One region of the Mesorhizobium sp. M1399 genome, then DNA from elsewhere that is predicted to be linked to it. Evidence: predicted binding sites of a transcription regulator. Region 1 holds the regulator's gene; the other holds the start of a gene.

The links. The regulator PhoB, encoded in region 1, activates phosphate uptake and scavenging genes when phosphate is short. The targets are predictions, from matches to a motif close to TGTCATNNANCTGTCAT.
Region 2: a site for PhoB is predicted at 2,339-2,355, ahead of NKH05_RS10845 (LTA synthase family protein). Genes of this name have one in related genera too.

The regions. Positions count from the first base shown of each region.
Region 1 covers NZ_JAMYKZ010000025.1:10,003-14,973, reverse strand. The annotation lists gene xylF (D-xylose ABC transporter substrate-binding protein) at 1-411, opposite strand, end outside; gene NKH05_RS29340 (ROK family protein) at 698-1,942, shown strand; gene phoB (phosphate regulon transcriptional regulator PhoB) at 1,952-2,641, opposite strand; gene phoU (phosphate signaling complex protein PhoU) at 2,658-3,365, opposite strand; gene pstB (phosphate ABC transporter ATP-binding protein PstB) at 3,398-4,201, opposite strand; gene pstA (phosphate ABC transporter permease PstA) at 4,198-4,971, opposite strand, start outside.
Region 2 covers NZ_JAMYKZ010000005.1:304,682-309,652, reverse strand. The annotation lists gene NKH05_RS10860 (acyl carrier protein) at 1-198, opposite strand, end outside; gene fabG (3-oxoacyl-[acyl-carrier-protein] reductase) at 386-1,123, opposite strand; gene fabD (ACP S-malonyltransferase) at 1,184-2,149, opposite strand; gene NKH05_RS10845 (LTA synthase family protein) at 2,396-4,321, shown strand; gene NKH05_RS10840 (pilus assembly protein TadG-related protein) at 4,361-4,971, opposite strand, start outside.

The DNA.
Region 1 (4,971 bases):
GGCCTGCATGCGGCCGACTTCCTTGTTGTCGAAGGTCAGGTAAAAGACGTCCTTGTTCTCGATCAGCCGGTCGTAGCCGACAACCGGAATACCTTCGTCCAGCGCCTTTTGCACGGCCGGCCCTATCGCCGAGGCGTCCTGCGCCAGGATGATCAGTGCGTTGGCGCCCTGCGAGATCAGGCTCTCGACGTCGGTGAGCTGCTTGCCCGGATTGGACTGTGCGTCGGCGGAGATATACTTGTCGCCGGCAGCCTCGATGGCCGCCTTCATTGCGGCTTCGTCGGTCTTCCAGCGCTCTTCCTGGAAGTTCGACCAGGAAACGCCGATGACCTTGTCTTTAGCCTGCGCCACCGACGCAAGCGCCAGCGTCATGGCGACACCCGCCAGAATGGCGGTCGTGAATTTCTTCATCATATCCTCCCTGCGCCGCGTACGGCGTGACCAATTGGCCCCAAAGGCCAGCTTAGAGGCGCTAATTTTTTCGAGCCTCGAAAAAATACTGGCCCGATCTCCCGCTGCTGTCAACATCGATTCTGATGGATTTTGATGTTGCTGCGACTTTTTTCGAGCTTCGGAATAAACGATGACAGCGCCACCTGCATCTGACACTATTTGCCTCATCCGACACTATTTGTCGGCATTACCGACGGCTTCCGGTTCATGAGCGGCCGCGGCAAACCGGGAGGAAAGCAAAACGATGTCGGTCGGAATCCGCCATGACGATTTGCGCCGGCGCAACCGGGCGATGGTGATCTCGGCCGTGCGCCGGGCCGGCCAGCCATCGCGTACGGAGATCGCCGCAACCACCGGCCTCAGCCATTCGACCATATCGGCGATCTCCTCCGACCTGATACGGGAAGGCATCCTCGCCGAGAGCAAGGCAAGCGAACCCGTTTCGTTGAAACGCGGTCGTCCGCAGGTCGGCCTCGCCCTCAATCCGGAAGCGGCGGCGGTGCTGACCGTGGTGTTGTCGCTGAATTTCCTGTCGGCCGCCATCATCGACTATGCGGGGCAGGTGGTCGCCGAGGAACAGCGCCGGCTGGACACGCTGACCATGCCGCGCGACGAACTGATCCGCGAATGCATGGCCATCGTCCGGCGCCGGCTGGACGATCCAGATCTTGACGTCCGCAGTGTCGCCCGCATCGCCCTGGCGATTCAGGGAATTACCGACTCCCCTGCACGCGCCATGCTGTGGTCGCCGATCACGCCCCAGACGGACATCGCCTTTGCCGACATGCTGGAAGATGAATTCGGCATCCCGGCCACGGTGGAGAACGACTGCAATATGATGGCGGTGGCTTTGCGCTGGCGCGATCCGGATCGCTATCGCGACGACTTCATCGCCATCCTGCTTTCGCACGGCATCGGCATGGGGCTGGTGTTGAAGGGCGAGCTGTTCACCGGCACGCATTCCTCGGGCGGCGAGTTTGGCCACATGATCCATCGTCCGGGCGGCGCGCTCTGCCGTTGCGGGCGGCGCGGCTGCATCGAGGCCTATGCCGGCAATTACGCCATCTGGCGCAACGCCACGCAGATGAGCGAAGACAGCCAACCGGTCGCCGACGTCAGCGACGCCGACATGCGCGCGCTGGCGGTTCGGGCGCGCGAGAAGGACGGGCCGGAACGCGAAGCCTACCGCAAGGCCGGCGAAGCGCTGGGTTTCGGTCTCGGCTCGCTGTTCGCGCTGATCGATCCGGCACCGGTCGCAATGGTCGGCGCCAGTGCCGCCGCCTTTGATCTGATCGAGCCGGCCTTGCGGAAGGCCATCGCCCAGACCGCCGGCGGCCAGCATTCGGGCTCGATCTCCTTCGATACCGAGCCGAACGAATTGCCGCTGATCCGCGAAGGCTGTGCAATGCGGGCGTTAAGCTTCGTCGACCAGCAGATTTTCGCGCCGGGCGCGCAAATGAGGCCCGGCGTCAGAAAGAACGTAGCCTGACTGGGCGGGTCAATCTTCCCTGATCGCGTAGCCGGCACCGCGGATGGTGCGGATGACATCAGGCATGCGGCCGTTGTTGACGGCTTTGCGCAGCCGCCCGACATGCACGTCGACGGTGCGTTCGTCGATATAGATCGTCTCGCCCCAGACATTATCGAGTAACTGGCTGCGCGAGAAGACGCGGCCCGGATGCCGCATCATGAATTCGAGCAACCGGAATTCGGTCGGCCCGAGCCGGATCTCGGTCTTCTTGCGATACACCCTGTGCGATTCGCGATCGAGCACGATGTCGCCGACCTTCAGCACGCTGGACAGCACTTCCGGCTTGGCGCGGCGCAGCAGCGCCTTGACCCTGGCCATGAATTCCGGTGTCGAAAACGGTTTGACCAGATAGTCGTCGGCGCCGGTCGAAAGACCGCGTACCCGGTCGCTCTCCTCGCCGCGCGCGGTCAGCATGATGATCGGCAGCCGTTCGGTTTCGGGGCGCACCCGCAACCGGCGGCAGAGCTCGATGCCGGAAACCGCTGGTATCATCCAGTCGAGCACCAGAAGATCGGGCACATTCTCCTGCAAACGGATCTCGGCTTCGTCGCCGCGTGTCACCACCTCGACCTGGTAGCCTTCGGATTCGAGATTGTAGCGGAGCAGCACACCCAACGGCTCCTCGTCCTCCACCACCATTATGCGTGGTGCGATCATCGGCTGGGCACCCCCATCATGTCGCCGGTGCGGACATTGTCGTTTCGTCTTGCTTCGGACGATTGACCGGCAATTGCTCGCCGGTCAGCACATAATACGCATTTTCGGCGATGTTGGTGACATGGTCGCCGATCCGCTCCAGATTCTTGGCGCAGAACAGCAGATGCGTGCAAGCGGTGATGTTGCGCGGGTCTTCCATCATGTAGGTCAACAGTTCGCGGAACACCGACGTATATTTGACGTCGATGCGCTCGTCGGCGGCGCGTAGCTTGGCCAACGCGGCCGCATCGCCTGCAGCATACTCCTCGATGACGCCCTGCACCTGGATGAGCACCAGCTGCGCCATCGCATCGATGGAATGCGATAGGTCGCGCGGTGTGACGCTAAGGCCGACCGCACTCACACGCTTGGCGATATTCTTGGCAAGGTCGCCGATGCGTTCGAGATCGCCGGCCATGCGGATCGCCCCGACGACATGGCGCAGATCGTGGGCCATCGGCTGGCGCTTGGCGATCAGGGTGATGGCGCGGTCGTCCAGTTCGCGTTGACGCGCATCCATGATGGCATCGTCGGAAACGACGCGTTGCGCCAGCACGTTGTCAGAATTCAACAGGGCCTTGGTCGCCCCGCCGACCATCGAACCGGCGAGGTCGGCCATGTCGCGGATCAGCTTGCTGATCTGCTCGAGATCCTCGTCGAAAGAAGCGACTGTGTGTTCGCCCATGGTCCTGTCCTCATATGCGTGATCGGAACGGCTCAGCCGAAGCGGCCGGTGATGTAATCCTGCGTGCGCTTCTCGCGGGGCGACGTGAAGATCTTCTCGGTCCGGTCGAACTCTACCAGTTCACCCAGATACATGAAGGCGGTCTGGCGCGATACGCGCGCCGCCTGCTGCATGTTGTGGGTGACGATGACGATCGTGTAGTCGGCTTGCAATTCGTCGATCAGTTCCTCGATCTTGGCGGTCGACAGCGGGTCGAGTGCCGAAGCCGGCTCGTCGAGCAGAATGACTTCCGGCTTCACCGCCACGGTGCGGGCAATACAAAGCCGCTGCTGCTGGCCGCCTGACAGGCTCAAGCCGCTGGCGTTGAGCTTGTCCTTGACCTCGCCCCACAGCGCGGCCCGCTTCAACGCTTGTTCGACGCGGCCGTCCATTTCGGACTTGCCCAGATTCTCATAAAGCCTGACGCCGAAGGCGATGTTCTCGTAGATCGACATCGGGAACGGCGTCGGCTTCTGGAACACCATGCCGATCTTGGTCCTCAGGAGATTGAGGTCCTGCGAGCGGTCGAGAATGTTCTTGCCGTCGAGCAGCACCTGGCCCTCGGCTGTCTGCTTCGGGTAGAGTTCGTAGATGCGGTTGAACACACGCAGCAGCGTCGATTTCCCGCAGCCCGAAGGGCCGATGAAGGCAGTGACGCTGCGCTCGGGCAGCGACAAGGTGATGTCCTTCAACGCCTTGCTCTGGCCGTAGTAGAAGTTGAGGTTCTTGACCTCGATCTTCGTCTTCTCGGCGACCGTCTCGGTCATCGTCATGTCCGCGGACAACATCTGTGTCATCTGTCCTCTCTGCGTCCGGTAAGGCTGCGGGCGAGGATGCTCAAGCCCAGAACCGTCAGGGTGATTATGAGTGCGCCGCTCCACGCCAGTTGCTGCCATTCCTCGTAAGGGCTGAGAGCGAACTGGAAGATGGTCACCGGCAGGCTGGCCATCGGCGCGTTGATATTGCTGCTCCAGAACTGGTTGTTGAGCGCGGTGAAGAGCAGCGGCGCCGTCTCGCCGGAAATGCGTGCTATCGCCAGCAATATGCCGGTGACGATGCCGGACAATGCGGCGCGGTAGGCGACCGAACGGATCACCACCCAGCGCGGCGCGCCGATCGCGGCGCCGGCTTCACGCAACGCGTTCGGCACCAGGTTGAGCATGTCTTCAGTGGTGCGCACGACCACCGGAATGACCAGGATGGCAAGCGCAACGGCGCCGGCTATGGCCGAGAAATGCCCCATTGGCCGCACCATCAACTCATAGACGAACAAGCCGATGATGATCGACGGCGCCGACAACAGGATGTCGTTGATGAAGCGCACGACGGTGGTGATGCGCGAGAAACGCCCATATTCGGCCATGTAGGTTCCCGCCAGCACGCCGATCGGCGTGCCGACGACAACGGCGATGATCGTCATCAGCAGGCTGCCCGCGATTGCATTGAGCAGGCCGCCGGCCTCGCCTGGCGGTGGCGTCATCTCGGTGAAGACCGCGAACGAAAGCCCGGCTGTGCCCTTATAGACCAGTGCACCGAGAATGAGCGCCAGCCAGGCAAGCCCGATGCC
Region 2 (4,971 bases), on a different contig from region 1:
AACAGTCAGGATGGTCTCGGCCGCATCGTCGGGGATTTCGACGCCGAACTCTTCTTCGAACGCCATGACAAGTTCGACCGTGTCGAGGCTGTCCGCGCCCAGATCATCGATGAAGCTCGCCTGCTCCGTCACCTTGTCGGCATCGACGCCAAGGTGCTCGATGACAATCTTCTTGACGCGCTCTGCGGTGTCACTCATTTGGGCATCCTCGTCTTTTGGTTGTCTGTCTTCGTTAGCGGGCAGAATGCCGCTAATCAAGCTGAAAGATGGTCCTGCCGGAAACGCAGCGGAACAGGACCGATTTTTGCCCGAACCGCCGGGTTGCGGGCGGCATTACACGAAAAATCCCGTGCATCCAAGACGGAATGAAGCGTTTTCCCAAGTGTTAGATCATTGCCATGCCGCCATTGACATGAACGGTCTGGCCGGTGACGTAGGCCGCCTCATTGGAAGCGAGGTAGGCGACGGCAGAGGCGACTTCGGCGCCCGTGCCCATGCGCCGCGTCGGGATCGCCGCCATGATCGCCTCTTTCTGCTTGTCGTTGAGCTTGTCGGTCATCGCCGATTCGATGAAGCCCGGGGCGACGCAGTTGACGGTTATATTGCGGGTGGCGATCTCCTGCGCCAGCGATTTGGAAAAGCCGATCATACCGGCTTTGGAGGCGCAATAATTGGCCTGGCCGGGATTGCCGGTGACGCCGACCACTGAAGTGATGTTGATGATGCGGCCATGGCGGCGCCGCATCATCGGATGGGTAAGCTCGCGGGTCAGCCGGAACACGGCGGTCAAGTTGACCTCGATCACGCTATCCCAGTCGGCATCAGCCATGCGTACGAACAACCCGTCCTTCGTGATGCCGGCATTGTTGACGAGGATGTCGACGCCTTCGAGATCGGCCTCCGCCTTCTGGCCAAGCGCCTTGACCTCGTCGCGATTGGAAAGATTGGCCGGAAACAGCTTGACCCGGTCGCCCAGTTCGGCGGCCAGCGCCTCCAGTTTCTCGATACGCGTGCCGTGCAGGCCGACGATGGCGCCCTGGCCATGCAGCACGCGGGCGATCGCCTCGCCGATGCCCCCCGATGCGCCGGTGACGAGCGCCTTGCGGCCGGTCAATTCGAACATTTTTGTCTCCTGATCTGAGCGAACACCCTTCGCACGGAGCGGGGTCAAATCGCCAGTTGATTATGCAAGCGCCGCCAGCGCCGCCTCGACATCCGCCGCGGATCCGATTGCACTGGTGGCAATATCGCGGTTAATGCGCCGCGCCAGCCCCGACAGAACCTTGCCGGCGCCTACTTCATATAGCGTCGCAACGCCATTCGCGCCGAACCACTCCACCGTTTCGCGCCAGCGCACGCGCCCGATCACCTGTTCGACGAGGCGGCGGGCGATCTCGTCGGGATCGCTCGTCGGGGTCACCGTAACATTGGAGACCAGCGGCACGGCCGGTGCACTCTTCGTCACGGCGGCCAGTGCCTCCCGCATGATCTCGGCCGCCGGCTTCATCAATGCCGAATGGAAGGGCGCCGAAACCTGCAGCATGAGCGCCCGCTTGGCGCCCTTCTTCGTGCATAGCTTCGCCGCCAGTTCGACCGCCGACCTGGCGCCGGAGATTACCAACTGGCCGCCGCCATTATCATTGGCGATCTGGCAAACCAAGGCTTGCGCGGGATCTTTGGCCGCGCCTTGGGCAGCCTCTGCGCAGGCGGCTTCGACGTCGGCTTGTTCCAGCCCGATGATCGCCGCCATGGCGCCCTCGCCGGCCGGTACCGCCGCCTGCATGGCGTTACCCCGGATGCGCAACAGCCGGGCGGCGTCGGCGACCGAAACGAAACCGGCGGCCGCAAGTGCCGAATATTCGCCAAGCGAGTGGCCGGCGACATAGGTGACCTTGCCTTTCAGGGAGAAGCCGCGCGCCTCCAACGCCCGGATTGCGGCAAGCGACACCGCCATCAGCGCCGGCTGGGCATTGGCGGTCAGCGTCAGCGTCTCTTCCGGGCCTTCCCAGATAAGCTTCGATAGATTTTCGCCGAGCGCATCATCGACTTCCTCGAAGATCCGCCGCGATTCAACAAAGGTATCGGCAAGGTCCTTGCCCATGCCGACAGCCTGGCTGCCCTGCCCCGGAAAGGTGAATGCGATGGCCATCGGCGGCTCCCAGCTGCTGGTTCTCGTTGCCTGTGACGCAAGGCGTGCGGCCAAGTCAAGTCCAACCTTGACCGCGCAACGTCGGCCGAGTGCCTGTTTCGGCAGGCTTTTTGGCGATCACTCATGATGAAAACCGCTCACGATTTGTTTGCTGGCTCTTCTTATTTCCGCCACAGGCGCTAGCTTTGCGTGACAGTTCGATGACAGTCGAGTGACGCTTTTGTTGCGGGCCGGGGAACTATTGCAGTGGCAAAGACCAAGAAGAGCGCAGCCGAGGCCGCGCCACAGTTTCTCGAAGGCGATCCGGCCACCGGCTATCTGCCAGGGCGCAAATGGCCTGTCATCCGCTATGGCTTCATCAGCCTGTTGGCCGCGGCCATCCTGGTGTTCGCTATCGAATTGATCGTGCGCGGCAACTTTGCCGGCACCATCGACTTCTTTCTGCAGCCCTTCAAACCCGGCTGGACCACAATCATCATTTTTGCGTTGATCCTCATAGGGCTCGACGCCGTGCTCGGCCGCAGCCATCAGAGCCTGATGATCCTCGCGCCGCTGACGTTGTCGCTGGCGTTCGTCGGCCACCAGAAGTCGCTCTATCTCGGCGATCCGCTCTATCCGACCGATTTCCTCTATTCTCGGCAGATCGTGGCGCTGATGCCGCTCCTGGTACGCGATCGCCCGGGAACCGCCATTGCCCTGGCGATCGGCATCGTCGGCGGGCTGTCGCTTCTCGTCTATGGCTGGCGGCTATGGCGCCGCCGCGTTCCGGCGCTCAGCCACAAGGGCCGCCTTGCCCGGCTGACGCTGACAGTGCCGCTGATCGCCTTCTTCGTCTCCATCATGGACTATGCCACTTTCTCATGGACGCGCGACCGGCTGCAGATCATCCCGATCATGTGGGACCAGAAGGAAAACTATGCCTCGAACGGTTTTGCGCTCGCATTCGCGCTGAACGTCCCGATGGCCCATGTCTCGGCGCCGCCCGGCTATTCCGGCAAGGCGATCGAAGCGATCGGCAAACCGCAGGTGACGGTCTCGGTACCCGCCGAGAAGCCCGACATCATCGTCGTCATGAGCGAATCCTTCTGGGATCCGACCAAGCTGCCCGGCGTCACCATCACGCCCGACCCTATCCCCAATGTGCGGGCACTGCGCACGGGCTACATGTTCTCGCCCGAATTCGGCGGCATGACGGCCAACATCGAGTTCGAGGCCCTGACCGGCTTTTCCAACGCCTTCCTGCCGGCGGGCAGTATTCCTTACCAGCAATATGTGCGGACACCGACCCCGTCACTGGCGACCTTCCTGAAAAGTCAGGGCTATCGGGCACGCGCCATCCACCCCGGCACCAACTGGTTCTGGAACCGGGGAGCCGTCTATGCCGATTTCGGCTTCAACGACTTCAAGTCCGAGGAGACGTTGCCGCCCATGCAAAAACGCGGACCGCTCGCGTCGGACGCGGCGATGACCGACGAGATCATCCACGAGGCCGATACCAGCGCCGAGCCGGTGTTCTTTTTCGCCGTCAGCCTGCAGAACCACGGGCCGTATGAGCCGTATCGCTATAACAATCCGACCCATAAGGTGCAGGCGCCGATCAGCCAATGGGCGCGTGAATCGCTGTTGAGCTACGCCGAAGGCTCTTCCGACGCGGACCGCGGCCTCGAGCGGCTGATCGAATGGGCGAAGAAACGCCAGCGGCCGACGGTCATCGCCTTCTTCGGCGACCATCTGCCGCCGCTTGGGCCGGTCTACGTCGAGACCGGTTTCATGAAGGACAATGTCGCGCCGCGCAAGGAGGCGGCCGACCAGATGCTGCTGCATCACCAGACGCCGCTGATCGTCTGGTCGAACCGCAGCGGCCCGGCCGAGGATCTCGGCGCCGTCAGCCCAGCCTTCCTGCCCTACCATATCCTGAAGACTGCCGGCATCAGTCATCCCTATTATACCGGCTTCCTCGGCCAGTTGCGGGAGCACTACCGCGTCATCGACCGCAATTTGCTGTTGGCACCGGCGGGCGACGCCACCCCCGATTGGTCGCGTCAGAAAGAGATCGACCCGGCAATCCGCGACTTCCGTCTGCTGCAGTACGACATGATGTTCGGCAAGCGCCATGCGGCGCCCGACTTCTTCCCCGAAACCACAGGCAAAGTGGCTGCGCACACGAGTTGAGCAACGGCGGCGGAACGGCCGTTGGGCGACTGACGTCGTTCAGTTCGTCAAGTGCAGTTGCGAAATCGAGCTTCCGATTTTCAGGAAGACGCTTTCGAGCTGACTGACGTCGTTGGTCGGGTAATAATCCGACGGCGACGACGCGCAGGCCTCGTAGAGCTTGCGGTTGGCTGCGGTGTCGGCCTGCAGCAGTACTGTGAAGATCTGCACGTCCTGTTTCTTCAACGTGTTGCAGACATTGGTTGTCCAGTCGTCGACATTGCGCGCGGCCGCGGTCTGGTCGCTGGATCCGAACCGACCCGAAGCCAGGAACCCGTAAGAACCATAGTCCGACTTCTGTGGCGTATCCTTCGCGCCATAGACAACATTTTCGCCGTCGGTGAGCAGCAGCACCGTTTTGGTCGTGCCTGACGCCCTGAACGGCGCGCCGTCACTGTAGGGCGGTTCCGGCGAGAGTACCCGCATCCCCCATGACAACCCTTCCGAAACATTGGTCCCCGAGCCGTTCCATTCGATCATCTCACTGACGGCCTTACGCAATTTGTCGAAATCGTCGGTCAGCGGCACTATCGGCGTCGGACAGGCCCGGTTTGGGCCGATGGTCAGGGGGCCTTTCTTGTCGTTGATCAGCTTCATCGTCGAAACACTGT